Regions from separate parts of the Bradyrhizobium sp. USDA 4538 genome, predicted to be linked through region 3. Evidence: predicted binding sites of a transcription regulator. Region 3 holds the regulator's gene; each other region holds the start of a gene.
The links. The regulator PhoB, encoded in region 3, activates phosphate uptake and scavenging genes when phosphate is short. The targets are predictions, from matches to a motif close to TGTCATNNANCTGTCAT.
Positions count from the first base shown of each region.

Region 1: the regulator PhoB is predicted to act here: its motif matches at 2,726-2,742, upstream of J2R78_RS16020 (alkaline phosphatase).
Region 2: the regulator PhoB is predicted to act here: its motif matches at 2,167-2,183, upstream of J2R78_RS29865 (UDP-2,3-diacylglucosamine diphosphatase).

Region 1 is NZ_JALJZE010000001.1:3,572,794-3,578,315, reverse strand. It holds gene J2R78_RS16040 (phosphatase PAP2 family protein) at 1-32, shown strand, start outside; gene argG (argininosuccinate synthase) at 123-1,460, shown strand; gene J2R78_RS16030 (TetR/AcrR family transcriptional regulator) at 1,639-2,226, opposite strand; gene J2R78_RS16025 (nuclear transport factor 2 family protein) at 2,324-2,689, shown strand; gene J2R78_RS16020 (alkaline phosphatase) at 2,809-4,566, shown strand; gene J2R78_RS45385 (OmpA family protein) at 4,865-5,522, opposite strand, start outside.
Region 2 is NZ_JALJZE010000001.1:6,581,112-6,586,633, forward strand. It holds gene J2R78_RS29850 (cytochrome c) at 1-549, shown strand, start outside; gene J2R78_RS29855 (Lrp/AsnC ligand binding domain-containing protein) at 672-917, opposite strand; gene thiD (bifunctional hydroxymethylpyrimidine kinase/phosphomethylpyrimidine kinase) at 1,112-1,909, shown strand; gene J2R78_RS29865 (UDP-2,3-diacylglucosamine diphosphatase) at 2,207-3,019, shown strand; gene J2R78_RS29870 (glycosyltransferase family 1 protein) at 3,016-4,107, shown strand; gene J2R78_RS29875 (threonine/serine dehydratase) at 4,164-5,153, shown strand; gene J2R78_RS29880 (hypothetical protein) at 5,293-5,522, opposite strand, start outside.
Region 3 is NZ_JALJZE010000001.1:4,526,690-4,532,211, forward strand. It holds gene pstA (phosphate ABC transporter permease PstA) at 1-595, shown strand, start outside; gene pstB (phosphate ABC transporter ATP-binding protein PstB) at 592-1,410, shown strand; gene phoU (phosphate signaling complex protein PhoU) at 1,517-2,233, shown strand; gene phoB (phosphate regulon transcriptional regulator PhoB) at 2,379-3,089, shown strand; gene J2R78_RS20390 (IS4 family transposase) at 3,322-4,407, opposite strand; gene J2R78_RS20395 (GcrA family cell cycle regulator) at 4,681-5,193, opposite strand.

The DNA of each region.
Region 1 (5,522 bases), 950 kb from region 3:
GCAAGGCGGCGTCCAGCCAGCCCGAGGCCTGATTTGGGCCTGATTAAAGGCGTGCTCAGCCTTCGGAAATTTGATATCGCCACCCCGGAAACATCATTGATTTCGACCGATTGGACCGTCCCATGAGTACGATTCTGAAAAGCCTGCCCACTGGCGAAAAAGTCGGCATCGCGTTCTCGGGCGGGCTCGACACGTCGGCGGCGCTGCTCTGGATGAAGCTGAAAGGCGCCAAGGTCTTCGCCTATACCGCCAATCTTGGCCAGCCCGACGAGGCCGACTACGACGCGATCCCGCGCAAGGCGATGGATTTCGGCGCCGAGAAGGCCCGCCTGGTCGATTGCCGCACCCAGCTGGTCCATGAGGGCATCGCCGCGATCCAGTCCGGCGCGTTCCACATCTCGACCGGCGGCATCACCTATTTCAACACCACGCCGCTCGGCCGCGCGGTGACCGGCACGATGCTGGTCGCGGCGATGCAGGAGGACGGTGTCAACATCTGGGGCGACGGCTCGACCTTCAAGGGCAACGACATCGAGCGCTTCTATCGCTACGGCCTGCTGACCAACCCGAGCCTGCGCATCTACAAGCCCTGGCTCGACCAGCAGTTCATCGACGAGCTCGGCGGCCGCGCCGAGATGTCGGCGTTCATGACCGCGCAAGGCTTCGCCTACAAGATGAGCGCGGAGAAGGCCTATTCGACCGACAGCAATCTGCTCGGCGCGACGCATGAGGCCAAGGATCTCGAGAGCCTTGCGAGCGGCATCACCATCGTCAATCCGATCATGGGCGTGCCGTTCTGGCGCGCCGATTGCGACGTCAAGGCCGAGAAGGTCGTGGTGCGGTTCGAGGAAGGCCAGCCGGTCGCGCTGAACGGCAAGACGTTTGCCGATCCGGTCGCGCTGTTCCTCGAGGCCAATGCGATCGGCGGCCGCCACGGCCTCGGCATGAGCGACCAGATCGAGAATCGCATCATCGAAGCCAAGAGCCGCGGCATCTATGAGGCGCCGGGCATGGCGCTCTTGCACATCGCTTATGAGCGTCTCGTCACCGGCATCCATAATGAGGATACGATCGAGCAGTACCGCATCAGCGGCATGCGGCTCGGCCGCCTGCTCTATCAGGGCCGCTGGTTCGATTCGCAGGCCTTGATGCTGCGCGAGACCGCGCAGCGCTGGGTGGCGCGCGCCGTCACCGGCGAGGTGACGCTCGAGCTGCGCCGCGGCAACGACTACTCGATATCAAACACCGAGAGCCCGAACCTGACCTACGCGCCGGAGCGGCTCAGCATGGAGAAGGTCGAGGACGCCGCCTTCACGCCGGCCGACCGCATCGGCCAGCTGACGATGCGCAACCTCGACATTGCTGACACCCGCGCCAAGCTCGGCCTGTACAACAAGACCGGCCTCATCTCGAGCGACGAAGGCTCGCAGATCTTCCAGCTCGAGAACGACAAGGACTGAGATGGTGGGCGGGTAGACACAAACTCGGTGTCGTCCCGGGCAAGCGAAGCGCGACCCGGGACCCATAACCACCGGCCATGGTTATGAAGCACGCTGGTGCTCCAGCGCGCTTCCACGACTCCTCCCTGTGGTTATGGGTCCCGGCCTTCGCCGGGACGACGTGGGGAGAGAGGCCTGCCTACTTCACCCTGAGCGCATCCAGCAGCGAGCGGAACGCGCGCGCGTAATCGGTGCCGGTCTTGCCGATGTCCGGCCCCGCGGAGACCGCAACCGCGGCTTCCGTCACCGCGCCGAGCAGCAGCCGCGCCAGCGGCTCGATCGGCTGCCTGGCGATCACGCCGGCGTCCATCGCGGCGGCCAGCGCGCGCGGAAACTTGCCGCCGAAATGTTTCGCGTCGATCTCGCGCCAGCGTTCCCAGCCGAGCACGGCGGGGCCGTCGCGCAAGATGATCTGGCCGGTCGGGCCTTTCGAGCACGCCGCGAAATAGCCCTGCGTGCCCGCCGCCATCGCCGCCAGCGGATCGTTCTCGGCGCGCGAGATGCGGTCGAGATCGGCAACAAGGTCGATCGACACCTGCTCGAACACCGCCTCGAACACCGCCTCCTTGGTCGCGAAGTGATGATAGACCGCGCCCTTGGCGGCACGCGCGCCGGCGGCGATGTCGTCCATCGTCGCAGCGGCGAAGCCGCGCTCGCCAAAAATGCGCCGCGCCGCCTTGACGATGGCGGCTCTGGTTTTCTCGCGCCGTTCGGCCTGGGTTGCCATGGGCGCATCTCTAGCCCAGTTCCAGACGCAAGCCAATTGACTTACCGACTACCAGTCGATAAATACCGACTATAAGTCGGTAAATGGAGAATGCCCGATGCCCTCGCTTAGGACGTTGCAAGCCTTCGCCGACACGGTCGAGTCCAACGACCATGTCGGCGCGATCAGGAATTTCTATTCAGTCGATGCCCGCACCCAGGAGAATGACGGTGAGTGGCGCGTCGGCCGCGGGGCGCTGGCGGCGCGCGAGGCGGCGGTGCTGGCCGCGGTCGCCGGCGTCAAGACCACGCGGCTCGGGCCGCTCCTGCTTGACGGCGATCATTCGGCGATCTGCTGGCGCTTCGAATTCACCGGCAAGGACGGCAAGGTCCGCAGCATGGAGGAGGTCGCCTGGCAGACCTGGCGCGGCGAGGAGCTGGTCGAGGAGCGCTTCTTCTACGATCCGCAGCAGATGGCGCGCTGAAATCACGCCGGCCTTGCGGCAATACGCCCCGGCGCGCCTCATTGCGCCGTCATCCGCCGCAACTAGCCTCCGCTCCGATGCGCATGATGCGCATGATGCGCGAGAGCGGAGCATCGATCATGATCAAGCAAGTTGCCGGTATGGCCGTCACGCTGGCGTTGTCGGCAGCGCCGGCGTTCGCCCAGACGATCTATCCGATCGATCGCGCCGATATCCTCGTCGGCGCCAAATTCGACTTCAAGGTCGAGCTTCCGGGGGTGGTCGATCAAGCAAAGCTCAAGGTCACGCTGAACGGCGCGGACTATGCCGCGGTGTTCGGCCAGGGCGGCACATTCACCGCGCACGAGGCCGGCCGGGAGCAGTCGGCGTTGGTGCTGCGCGATGTCTCGCTCGTCAAGCCCGGGCAGGTCGCCGTCGAAGTCAGTGACGGCACGCAGAGCCGGAAGGTGACCTGGACCGTCTACGACACCAAGGCGCGAAAGGCCAGGAACGTGATCCTGTTCATCGGCGACGGGATGTCGCCGTCGCATCGCGTCGCCGCGCGAATCCTCTCCAAGGGAATCGCGGAGGGCAAGGGCCGCGGCAAGCTCGCGATCGACGACATGCCGCATATGGCGCTGGTCGCGACCGCCGGCTCGGACTCGATCATCACCGATTCGGCGAATGCCGCGAGCGCCTACGCCACCGGCCACAAGGCCGCGGTCAATGCGCTCGGCGTCTACGCCGATCGCACGCCCGATCCGCTTGACGATCCGAGGGTCGAGACCATCGCGAGTCTTGCCAAGCGCCGGGCGGGCCTCGCCGTCGGCATCGTCACCAACACCGAGGTCGAGGACGCGACCCCGGCGGCGATGGTTGCGCATACCCGCCGCCGCGCCGCCTATGACGCGATCGTCGCGCAATATTTCGACGCGAAGCCCGACGTGCTGATGGGCGGCGGCTCCGCGAACTTCCTGCCGCAATCCGCGTCCGGATCGAAACGCAAGGACGATGTCGACTATCTCGCGCGCTTCCGCGACGCCGGCTATCCGGTCGCGACGACCGCAGGCGAACTCGCCACGCTCGCGGCCAAACCGGACACCCGCCAACTGCTCGGCCTGTTCGCCGCCGGCAACATGGACGGCGCGCTCGACCGCAAGTTCCTGAGGGGCGGCGGCGTCAGGAAATTCCCCGAGCAGCCGGACCTGACCGAGCAGATTCAGGCCGCGCTCACGGTGCTGTCGAAACACGAGGCCGGTTTCTTCCTGATGGTCGAGTCCGGCCTAATCGACAAATACGCCCATCTGCTCGACATGGAGCGCGCGGTCTACGACACCATCATGCTCGACAATGCGGTGCGGCTGGCAAAGGACTGGGCGAAAGCGCGCAACGACGACACGCTGATCCTGGTCGTGGCCGATCACAACCATCCGAACAGCCTGGTCGGCACCATCAATGACGACATGGCGGCGACACCCAACGTGCCGCTGCGCGAGCGCGTCGGTGTCTACGAGAAAGCCGGGTTCCCGAATTATCCGGCGCCGGACGCCGAAGGTTATCCGTCACGCGTCGATGTCAGCCGGCGGCTTGCAATCTTCTCCGCCAGCCTGCCGGATCACTACGAGACGTTCCGCCCGAAACTCGACGATCCGAACGAGCCGACCGTGAAGGGCGACCAGCCCGACACGTTCAAGGCCAATGACAAGTACAAGGATGTCCCCGGCGTCGTGCTGCGCTTCGGCAATCTGCCGGCGATGATCGGCGCCAGCGTGCATTCCGGCGAGGACGTCATTCTCACCGCGACGGGCCCGGGCAGCGAGCGCGTCCACGGCTCGATGGACAACACCGAAGTGTTCCGCGTGATGGTCGAGGCGCTGGGACTGGGCGCGGGCAAGTAACGCATGATGAGATTGAGACGAGGCATGCCCGCTGTACCCCTCCCGCTTGCGGGGGTCGAGATGAGCAAAGTTTGCTGTTGGAGGGTTGGTGTGAGCGGCGAGGCTTCTCCGACCTCCCCTTGAAAAGGGGAGGTCGCTTTGCTCGCGAGAGCAAAGCGGGTGGGGATCTGCTCTCTCCGCAGCCACCGTCACCTGCGGCTGAGCCCCATCCCGACCTTCCCCCTTTCTGGGGGAAGGAGAACAAACAAAAATGGCCGGGATCGCTCCCGGCCATTTCGTATCGTGATGTCGCGCCGGCTCAGCGCGGCGGCGCGGCCGAGGCGGTGCCGCCGTTGAGCAGCGGGGTGATGCGGCGGACGGTGACGCGCCGGTTGATGCGGCTCGGTCCGTCGGTCTGCTCCTTCGGATATTGAGAGCCATAGCCCTGCGAGGTCAGGTTCTCAGCCGGCACACCGAACTGCTGCGTCAAGAGCTCGGCGGCGGATTGCGCACGGCGGTCCGACAGCGACAGATTGTCGGTGTCGTTGCCGGTCGCATCCGTGTGGCCCTCGATCAGGAACACCTCGCGCGGGTTGCGCTGGATAGCTCGGTTGAGGCCGTCGGCGATCACCTGCAGCCTCGCCGCCTGATCCGGCGGGATGGTCCACGATCCGGAGTCGAAGTTGATCGTGTTGACGTCGATGCTCGGCATCTGCATGCGGACATTGGGGCTGTAGCGGATCTCGTCGAGCGAGTAGCGCCGATCGATCCGCTGCACCGGCGGTGCCTCCATGGTCTCGTAGATCACGTCGGGCGACGCGTCCTGAGCATCGACGATGTAGCGATCGTAGGGAATGTTGACCACCGGCGGTGGCGCGTCGACATAGAAGCCGCCGACCGCCCGCGGATCGCGATAGCTGTTGTCGATGATGACGACCTCGCGGCCGCCAGTATCCCTGCGGATTCGGCGCAACATC
Region 2 (5,522 bases), 2.1 Mb from region 3:
AGGGTCAGCGATGTGCGCGACCTGTTCGCCTATCTGAAGACCTTGCCGCCGGTCGCCGGCAAGGTGCGCGACCACGATTTGCCGTTTCCCTTCAACATCAGGCGCAATGTCGGGGTCTGGAAATTCCTGTTCATGAACGGCAAGCCGTTCATCGCGGATGCAAGCCGCTCGGCGCATTGGTACCGCGGCGCCTATCTCGTCAACAGCTTCGGCCATTGCGCCGAGTGCCACAGCCCGCGCAATGTCCTCGGCGGCATCGTCACCGCGCAGCGCTTCGCCGGTGGTCCGAATCCGGAGGGCGAAGGCTGGGTGCCCAACATCACGCCGAGGGGGATCTCGGACTGGAGTGTGAAGGATATCGCCTATTTCCTCGAGAGCGGCCAGACGCCGGACGGCGATAGCGCGGGCGGATCCATGGTGCGCGTGATCCGCAACACCTCGCAACTGTCGTCGTCCGACCGCGACGCGATCGCCGAGTACATCAAGTCGCTGCCGCCGGTCGAGGGACCGCCGAAGCCGGTGAAGAAGGAGAAGGAGAAGGAATTGTAAAGCGGGATGGGTTTGGTTGAATCGGCTCGCCGCGGTTTCGGTTCACCTCTCCCAAGGGAGAGGTGAACTTTCGACGCCGTTCAAGCTCGACCTAAATCTCATCATGCTCTCGCGGGCGCGTCCTACTTCGCGCCGAACGCCTTGAAGGTGATGATCGTGAGGGTGTCCTGGATGCCCGGGATCACCTGAACCTTCTCGTTGATGAAATGGCCGATGTCGGTGTCGTGGTCGACGTAGAACTTGACCAGGAGGTCGTAGTTGCCCGCGGTGGAATAGATCTCGGACGCAATCTCGGCCTCCGCCAGTGCGTTGGCGACGGTGTAGGACTGGCCGAGCTTGCATTTGATCTGGACGAAGAAAGGAACCATCAAAGTCGTCTCCGGGGGATTTCCGTGACTATAGGCCCAAAACGGGCGGCCAAGGCAAGGGGCGAGGCAAGGGGTCAAGGTGAGCCAACTTGCGGTAAAGTCAGGCGAACTTGCTGCCGATCGGCGGCCGGGCTAGGACAGGCCATGGTCTTGTTCGTGATGGTCTCACTCGTATCAACCGCCGGTGCTGCAAGATGACGCCGGTCGCGCTCACCATTGCCGGCTCGGACTCCTCGGGCGGGGCGGGCATCCAGGCCGACCTCAAGAGCTTTGCCGCGCTCGGGGTCTATGGCGCCTCCGCGATCACGGCGCTGACCGCGCAGAACACCATGGGGGTCAGCGGCATCCATCCGGTGCCCGCGTCATTCGTCACCGCCCAGATCGATGCAGTGTTCTCCGACCTCGAGGTCGGCGCGGTCAAGATCGGCATGGTGGCGCAGGCCGACACGATCGCTGCGATCGCCGATGGGCTGAGGCGCTGGGCGCCGCGCCATGTCGTGCTCGATCCGGTGATGGTCGCAACCTCCGGTGATCGGCTGCTTGCCGCCGAGGCGGTCGATGCGCTGAAGGTCCTGCTGTTTCCGCTGGCCTCGCTGATCACGCCGAACCTGCCGGAAGTGGCGGCGCTGTTGAACGAGCCGGTCGCCTCAAGCGAGGCCGACGTCGAGCGACAAGGCAAGCGATTGCTGGCGATGGGATGTCGCGCGGTGCTGGTCAAGGGCGGCCATGGGCACGGCGCCGAGAGCATCGACTATCTGATCGACGCCGAGCACAGCATCGCGCTGGCTGCGCCGCGGATTGCGACCGCCAATACGCATGGCACCGGCTGCTCGCTGTCCTCGGCAATCGCCGCAGGGCTCGCGAAGGGCGAGAGCATGGAGACCTCCGTGCGCAACGCCAAGGCCTGGATCACGCAGGCGATCGCCGAAGCCGATCGCTTCGCCGTCGGCCACGGCCATGGGCCGGTGCATCACTTCCACGGATATTACTGACGCTCTTGTAGCCCGGATGGAGCGCAGCGAAATCCGGGACCAGTTCATCCGCGGATGCAGGACCCCGGATTGCGCTTCGCTCCATCCGGGCTACGCACCGCGCGTTGTTCCATCGCGCTGTGCAGGCAACACAACGCCTCTTCCACACAGCCGCGACCGCCGATGTCGCCAGATTGTCGCACGCTGCTGTTATCCGCAGGGAAGGGGCGTGCTGCTGATTCTCGTCAACTGTTTGTGGGGCCTTGGGTCGCGGGGATCGTCATCGCCTTGTCACAGGAATCTGTTAGGTGCACAGGCATGGGAAGTGACTCCTTGAGTGAAGAAAGTCCCGAGCGGCACTTTCGCACTTTGTTTATCTCCGATGTCCATCTCGGAGCCCGCGGTTCGCAAGCCGACCGCCTGCTCGACTTCCTCCGTTCTCACGATGCCGACACGATCTACCTCGTTGGTGATATCGTCGACGGCTGGGCGCTGAAGTCGAACTGGTACTGGCCGCAGACCCATAATGATTTCGTGCAGAAGATGCTGCGCAAGGCGCGCAAGGGCGCCAAGGTGATCTACGTCCCGGGCAACCACGACGAGTTCCTGCGCAAATATTACGGCACGCATTTCGGCGGCATCGACGTGGTGGAGAACACCGTTCACACCGGCGCCGACGGCAAGCGCTACCTCGTGATCCACGGCGACATTTTCGATCTCGTGGTGCAGAACGCGCGCTGGCTCGCCCATCTCGGCGACAAGGCCTACGACTTCGCGATCCAGATGAATCGCTTCGTCAACTTCTTCCGCAAGATGTTCGGCGTGCCGTACTGGTCGCTGTCGCAATGGGCCAAGCTGAAGGTCAAGAAGGCGGTGAATTATATCGGCGCGTTCGAGGCGACGCTTGCCGGCGAGGCGCGGCGCCACGGCTGCGACGGCGTGATCTGCGGCCACATCCACTACGCGACGATTCATGATGAGCACGGCATCCGCTACATGAATTGCGGCGACTGGGTGGAGAGCTGCACCGCGCTCGCCGAGCACGAGGACGGCCATTTCGAGATCATCACCTGGACCGACCCGGTGCGCCGGATCGCGCCGGTTCCGCGAGTGACGGCACGCGCTGCATGACGCATATCCTGGTCGCGACCGATGCGTGGCATCCCCAGGTCAACGGGGTTGTCCGCACGCTGACCATGATGGCACAGGCGGCGAAATCGCTCGGCGTCGAGGTGAGCTTCCTGACGCCGGACGAGTTCCGCACCTTCGCGATGCCGAGCTATCGCGATCTCCGGCTGGCGCTGCCCTACCGGGCCAAGGTCGCAAGTCTGATCGAGGCGGCGAGGCCCGACAGCATCCATATCGCGACCGAGGGCCCGATCGGGCTTGCGGTGCGCCGCTATTGCCGCAAGCGCGGCCTGCCGTTCACGACGAGCTTCCATACTCGCTTCCCCGAATACGTCTCGGCGCGGACGCCTGTCCCGGAAGCCTGGGTGTGGCGGGCGCTGCGCTGGTTCCACCGGCCGAGCCGGGCGGTGATGGCGGCGACCCCGGCGCTGGCAGCCGAGTTGCGTCAGCGCGGCTTCCGCAACGTGGTGCTGTGGTCGCGCGGCGTCGATACTGCGCTGTTCCATCCGCGCGACGTCGATCTCTGCCTGCCGCAGCCGGTCTATCTCAGCGTCGGCCGGGTGGCGGTGGAGAAGAATCTCGAGGCCTTCCTCGATCTCGATCTGCCGGGAACCAAGGTCGTGGTCGGCGACGGCCCGGCGCGGGCGGCGCTGGAGCGGAAATATCCGGACGCTGTGTTCCTCGGCGCCCGTCATGGGGAAGAATTGGCTGAGATCTACGCCGCGGCCGATGTGTTCGTTTTCCCGAGCCGTACCGATACGTTTGGTCTGGTGCTGCTTGAAGCATTGGCGAGCGGCCTGCCGGTTGCCGCTTTTCCGGTCACCGGTCCCCGCGACGTGATCGGCGCGGCGCCGGTCGGCGTGCTCGACGAGGATCTGCGCCATGCCTGCCTGGAGGCGCTCAGCATCCCGCGGCAGGCCTGCGTCGACTTTGCCGCGCTCCACACCTGGCAGGCGTCGGCCCGGGTGTTCATCGATCGCTGCATGAACGTCCGCCCCGCGCCGCCGGACGGCGAGGGGGAGGCGTTCGAATTTGGTGCCGAAGAGCACCATTTCGCCGTCCTGCCGACACCTCAGCCAAACTCGCACTAGTTGGGTCACGCTAAAGCGTCTTGCCCGCCAGCCCGGCGCCGCGATACAAATCGCGAATGACGGACACCGTTCTCAATCCACCCGTCGCTGCCGCGGACATCGATGCCGCCGCGAGGGTGGTCGCGCCGTTCGCGGTGCGCACGCCGCTCCTGACCTTCCCCGTTCTCAACGAACGCGTCGGCAGCCAGGTTTTCCTCAAGCCCGAAATGCTGCAGCGGACCGGATCGTTCAAGTTTCGCGGCGCTTTCAACAAGCTCGCCTCGATCCCGCAGGACAAGCGGAGCGGCGGCGTCGTCGCGTTCTCCTCGGGCAACCACGCCCAGGGCGTCGCCGCGGCGGCCAAGATCCTCAACATGCAGGCGACCATCGTGATGCCCGCGGACTCGCCGATCACCAAGCGCGAGCGCACCAAATCCTATGGCGCCGAAGTCGTGCTCTACGACCGCGATCGCGACGACCGCGAGGCGATCGCCAACGGCATTGCCGGCAAGCGCGGCGCGACCTTGGTGCGCCCCTACGACGATCCCTTCGTGATCGCGGGCCAGGGCACCGCCGGCCGCGAGATCGCCGAGGACATGGCTGCGCTCGGACTGACGCCCGACATCGTGGTCGCGCCGGCTTCGGGTGGCGGATTGATCGCGGGCGTTGCGACCGCGGTGAAGGCGAAATATCCGCGAGCCCAGGTGATCGTCGCCGAGCCCGCGGGCTATGACGATCATGCCCTTTCGCTCAAGGTCGGGCATCGCGAGGCGCATGCGGTTGCGCCGCGCACCATCTGCGATGCGCTGATGGCGATGATGCCGGGCGAACTGACCTTCGCCATCAATAGCAAGCTGCTCGCGAATGGCGTCAGCGCCTCCGACGACGAGGTCGGCGCCGCCGTCGCCTTCGCCTACCGCGAGCTCAAGCTCGTGGTGGAGCCCGGCGGCGCGGTCGGGCTCGCGGCGCTGCTTGCCGGGCGGATCGATACCAAGGGCAAGAACGTCGTGATCGTGCTGTCGGGCGGCAATGTCGACGCCGACCTGTTCGCGAAACTGGTTGCCTGACACCGGGTTAGGCACAGATGCTGCCGCGGTACATGAGCTGGTTCACGTGCGTGCGCAGGTCCATGGGACATGAATGCTTCGCGCGCCAGTCGTCGTGCGCGGGTCAAGCCCGGCAATGACAGGATATGAACAGTCGAGGTTACGAGAAGAACGCGATCTTCTCAGCCTGGCTCATGCGGCGGATCGGCGCGAGTGGATCGTTGGCCGCGACGCTTGGCCTTTTCAGCAGGCCGCTGGCGATGATGGTCGAACCGAGTGAGATCTCTGCTGCGGGAGCAGGGGCAGGCTCAACGGCGGGCCGGAGAGGCGGCGGCATCACCAGAGTTTCGGCAATCGGCGCCACAGCCACCGGCGGCGGCTTGATCTTGA
Region 3 (5,522 bases):
GCTTGGCCTGTTCGCCGGCACCTACCTCGCCGAATACGGCAAGCACGACAAGCTGACCTCGGTGATCCGCTTCATCAACGACATCCTGCTCAGCGCGCCCTCGATCATCATCGGCCTGTTCATCTATGGTGCGGTGGTGGTGCCGATGCGCGGCTTCTCAGCGATCGCAGGCAGTCTTGCGCTCGCGGTGATCGTGATCCCGGTCGTGCTGCGTACCACCGAGGACATGCTGCTCTTGGTGCCCAATCCGCTGCGCGAGGCCGCCTCCGCGCTCGGCCTGCCGCGTTCGCTGGTGATCAAGCGGATCGCTTATCGTGCCGCGCGATCGGGTCTGATCACCGGTGTGCTGCTGGCGACCGCCCGCGTCGCCGGCGAGACCGCGCCGCTGCTGTTCACCGCGCTGTCGAACCAGTTCTTCAGCCTGGATCTGACCAAGACGATGGCCAACCTGCCAGTGACCATCAACAACTTCGTGCAGAGCCCCTACGCCTACTGGAAAGAGCTGGCGTGGAGCGGCGCGCTGCTCATCACATTCACCGTGCTCGCGTTGAATATCGGCGCGCGTATCCTTGGTGCCGAAAGGGCCGCAAAATGACCGAGCTTTCCGTCTCCACGACTGCCGCAGGCCACATTCCCCAGGTTCCGCTGCCGGAAGCGCCGCCGAAAGTCACGGTGCGCAACCTCAACTTCTATTACGGCGAGCACCACGCGCTGAAGAACATCAACCTGACGCTCGGCACCAACCGCGTCACGGCGTTCATCGGCCCGTCCGGCTGCGGCAAGTCGACCCTGCTGCGCATCTTCAACCGGATGTACGACCTGTATCCGGGCCAGCGCGCGGTCGGCCAGCTGATGCTGGACCAGACCAACATTCTCGACCCCAAGCTCGACCTCAACTTGCTGCGCGCGCGGGTCGGCATGGTGTTCCAGAAGCCGACGCCGTTCCCGATGACGATCTACGAGAACATCGCCTTCGGCATCCGCCTCTACGAGAAGATCTCGAAGTCCGAGATGGACGACCGGGTCGAGAAGGCGCTGCGCGGCGGCGCGCTGTGGAACGAGGTCAAGGACAAGCTGAACGCCTCCGGCCTGTCGCTCTCCGGCGGCCAGCAGCAGCGCCTGTGCATCGCGCGCACCGTGGCGGTGCGCCCCGAGGTGATCCTGTTCGACGAGCCGTGCTCGGCGCTCGACCCGATCTCGACCGCCAAGGTCGAGGAACTGATCCAGGAGCTCTCCGAGGACTACACGATCGCGATCGTCACCCACAACATGCAGCAGGCGGCGCGCGTCTCCGACAAGACCGCCTTCATGTATCTCGGCGAGCTGATCGAGTTCGACGACACCAACAAGATCTTCACCTCACCGAGCGATCGGCGCACCCAGGACTACATCACCGGCCGGTTCGGTTGACCGGCGCATGATCCGGAAAAGTGGAAACCGGTTTTCCGATCAGGTCATGCTAAAATTCAGGACACGAAGCCATGATCCCCGGGATCATGGTTGAGGGAGACAAGCGATGGCTTCTGAACATACCGCCAAGGCATTCGACAGCGACCTGCAGGAGTTGACCCGCCTGGTCGCCGAGATGGGCGGCCTGGTCGAACGAATGATTACCGAGTCGGTCGACGCGCTGATCCGTCGCGACGTCGCGCTCGGCAAGCGCGTGGTCGCCGCCGACATCGAGATCGACAATCTGCAGCGCAACATCGAAGAGCGCGCGGTGCTGACGATCGCGCGCCGCCAGCCGATGGCGATCGACCTGCGTGAGATCGTCAGCGCGATGCGCGTCGCCACCGATCTCGAGCGGATCGGCGACCTCGCCAAGAACATGGGCAAGCGCGTCGCGGCGCTGGAGAGCGATTTCCAGCCGCTGAAGCTGATCCGCGGCCTCGAGCACATGACCGACCTCGTGCTGTCGCAGGTCAAGTCGGTGCTCGACGCCTATGCCGCGCACGACCTGCCGGCGGCGATGAACGTCTGGAAGGGCGACGAGGAGGTCGATGCGATCTGCACCTCGCTGTTCCGCGAACTGCTCACCTACATGATGGAAGATCCGCGCAACATCTCGTTCTGCATCCATCTGATGTTCTGCGCCAAGAACATCGAGCGGATCGGCGATCACGCCACCAATATCGCCGAGACCGTGTTCTACATGATCGAGGGCCAGCAGATCACCGACAAGCGCCCGAAGGGGGACATGACCACTTTTGCCACCACGGTGCCGGGCAACTGAGGCATGATCGGCAAGCACGGAACCGGCAAGAGCGAAACTGGATGATCCTCGCGACAAATCGTTTCCGCGGGGACTATGCTCAAGGAAGTAAGCGTTTCGGTTTGCGTCTGGGCAACGGATCACCACAGAGAAAGAACTTAGACCGATGAGCGCACGCATTCTGGTAGTCGAAGACGAGGAAGCGCTGACGACGCTGTTGCGCTACAATCTCGATGCGGAAGGCTACGATGTCGAGACGGTGGGGCGCGGCGACGATGCGGATACACGGCTGAAGGAGCGCGTTCCCGACCTCGTGGTGCTGGACTGGATGCTGCCGGGCCTGTCCGGCATCGAACTGTGCCGCCGCCTGCGGGCGCGGCCCGAGACCAAGCAGCTTCCGATCATCATGCTGACCGCGCGCGGCGAGGAAAGCGAGCGCGTGCGCGGGCTTGCCACCGGCGCGGACGATTACATCGTCAAGCCGTTCTCGGTGCCGGAGCTGCTGGCGCGGGTGAAGGGCCTCTTGCGCCGCGCCAGCCCGGAGCGGCTTGCGACCGTGCTGACCTATGGCGACATCGAGCTCGACCGCGAGAAGCGCCGCGTGGCGCGCTCGGGCCGTCCGATCGATCTCGGGCCGACCGAGTATCGCCTGCTCGAATTCTTCCTCGAGCATCCCGGCCGCGTGTTCAGCCGCGAGCAACTGCTCGACAGCGTCTGGGGCCGCGACATCTACATCGATGAGCGCACCGTCGACGTGCATATCGGCCGCCTGCGCAAGCTGCTCAATCCGGGCCGCGAGCAGGATCCGATCCGCACCGTGCGCGGCGCCGGCTACGCGCTCGACGACCGCTTTGCCAAGGCCGAGCCACAGCCGTAACGGCCATGCGGCATTCATAAACCGCAACACGGCGTCGTCCCGGCGCAAGCCCATAGGCGCTAAGATAGTTTGATCATAGTCTGATAGTGGCGCTTATGTCTGGGTGGCTCGCGTAGATGTCGCCGGAGAGCGTGACTGGCTCTGCAGAGTAGAGCGATTGCGGGCTGTGGAATGATCGCTTGCCGTAGCGAAGCTACGAGCTGGCGCAGCAGACGCCACGTCACTGGGTGGGTCAGGCGGCGTCGGCCAAGCGGGGAGAGTCTTCGAGTTCGTCGACGAGCGGCTCGAGCAATAGAATGATCAGCAGATGAGCGAGGATATGGGGTCTGGCGGACCGCTCGTCGGTTCCGGGAGGTCCCTTCAGGCCAATCAGGCTTTTCAGCCGCTTGAAGCCGAGCTCAATGCGCCATCGCAGCCGATAGAGGGCGAGGATATCTGCAGTCGTGAAGTCCTCTGGCCTGAGTGAGGTCACCAGGATCACCCAATCTGCGGCGTCAAGTGTTTGCCTGGAGAGCTGATGACCTCCCTTTTGTGCAGTCCGGCGCGCCTTGCGTCGCGCAGCCGCAGCAGCTTGCGCCGGCTTCTTCGCGGCAACCAGACGCACTGCGAGCGGCGGCGCACCTGACTTGCGCTTTATCCAAATCGGCCGATCGATCAGGCCACGCGCCGAGGCGTTGCGCAGTTCGGCAGTGAGGTCAACAAGATTACCTTCGGCATCGAGCCAGCGCGCGCTCTTCCAGCCGGCCCGGATCACGAAGTCCGCATCGGCATCGACGAGATGCGCCATGCGCTCCGGTTGCAGATAGGCGCGATCGGCAAGACGGATCTCACCGGCAACCGCCGGTATCCGATCCAGCGTCTCGCCCGCTCGCTGATCGGTCAGTTCGAAGTGACCAAAGCGCTCCTGCGGAAGATCGAACGCGCTATGGATACGCCACACTGCGTTCTTGTTCCTGCCGCTCGTCCCAGCCTTGGGGACCGTCGTGGCGTCAACAATACGGATCAGACGACCGCGGCTCGCCTTCGGCGCCGCGGCGGCAAGCGCCTGCTCGACCAAGATTGCCAGCCAATCTCCGCACTGACGTAAGCGATACAACAGAGCCACGTTGGAGATATCGACAAGCCCAACCGACGTGGCCCATGCCGCCGTCAACCGCAGCCCTTTCTCACCAAGGCAATAAGCCAAGATCAGGCGCAGCAAGTCGACCGCATTGCTGATCTCCCGCGGACGGACAAACGCCTTCGTCTTGCGCGCGCTAATGTTCAGAGCCTCGGCTCCGCCAAGTCGGGCGACAACGCGCGCCCAATCTTTGTTCACAAGCGATTCGTGTGCCATTCCATCTTGGAATCACAAGCGAATCCAAGGCGCAAATCCTATTTTAGCGCCTATGGGCGAAAGCCAGGACCCATACGCCGCGGCCAGTGCAATCGGCACGCGGCCAGACGGCTTTCTAACAACACGCATTAGTGGTTATGGGTCCCGGCTTTCGCCGGGACGACGCCGGTGATGTAATGGGCTACGCATCACACAAAAAAATCCCCGCTTTCGCGGGGATTTGTTTTTGAGGTCTTCCGTCGTTTTCCCGAGTGCTCACTTGATCTGCGGTTTCGCCGACGGCCGGCGGCGATCGGCGGCGGGCTGGTAGGCGACGCGCGAGTGATGCGCGCAATAGGGCAGGCCGGCGAGCGCCTTGCCGCCGCAGAAGAAGAATTCCGGGCTCGAGGGATCGCCGACCGGCCAATGACAGGTGGCCTCGTTGAGCTCCAGCAGCGAGAGCCGCTGGCTCATCGGCACCACATTGTCGTAGGAGATCGGATCGGGCTCCATCTCGACCTCGAAGGCGTGCGCCAGCGCGGTGTTGCCGCGAGAGACCGGACGCGCCACCCGCATCATGTGCTGGGCCGGGCGAGCCTTGCGCTGCCGCGGCGCGGCCGTGGAGGGTGCCTTGGCGCGGCCGGAGAGGCCGAGCCGATGCACTTTGCCGATCACGGCGTTTCGCGTCACATTGCCAAGTTCCGCCGCGATCTGGCTGGCCGACAGGCCGGACTCCCAGAGTTTCTTCAGCTGCTCGACGCGATCGTCGGACCAGGTCAATACAGTCATCGCATTCTTCCCTTCGCGTAGCGCCGGCCAATCATTGGAGCGGCGCTGCGAGCCAATCTGGACAAATATCCCTGCGGCCAGAATCCCTTAGCCCTCGCCGGGCACGGTGTTGCGCCCGAACGTTTACGCGAGACACAAAGGCTACTTAGAGGGTCCAGTACCGCCGCACGAGATGTCGTACCCGACAGGCCAAACGCTACAATATGGCGTGACTCTGGCGCAAGAGTCCGCGGCCGTGCGTCCACATGTTCCCACACAGTTAAGCATTGCCATGAGGCTTTTCCACCGCACCGGAATGCTCCAGATTGCGCTCGTTTCGCATTGCAGGA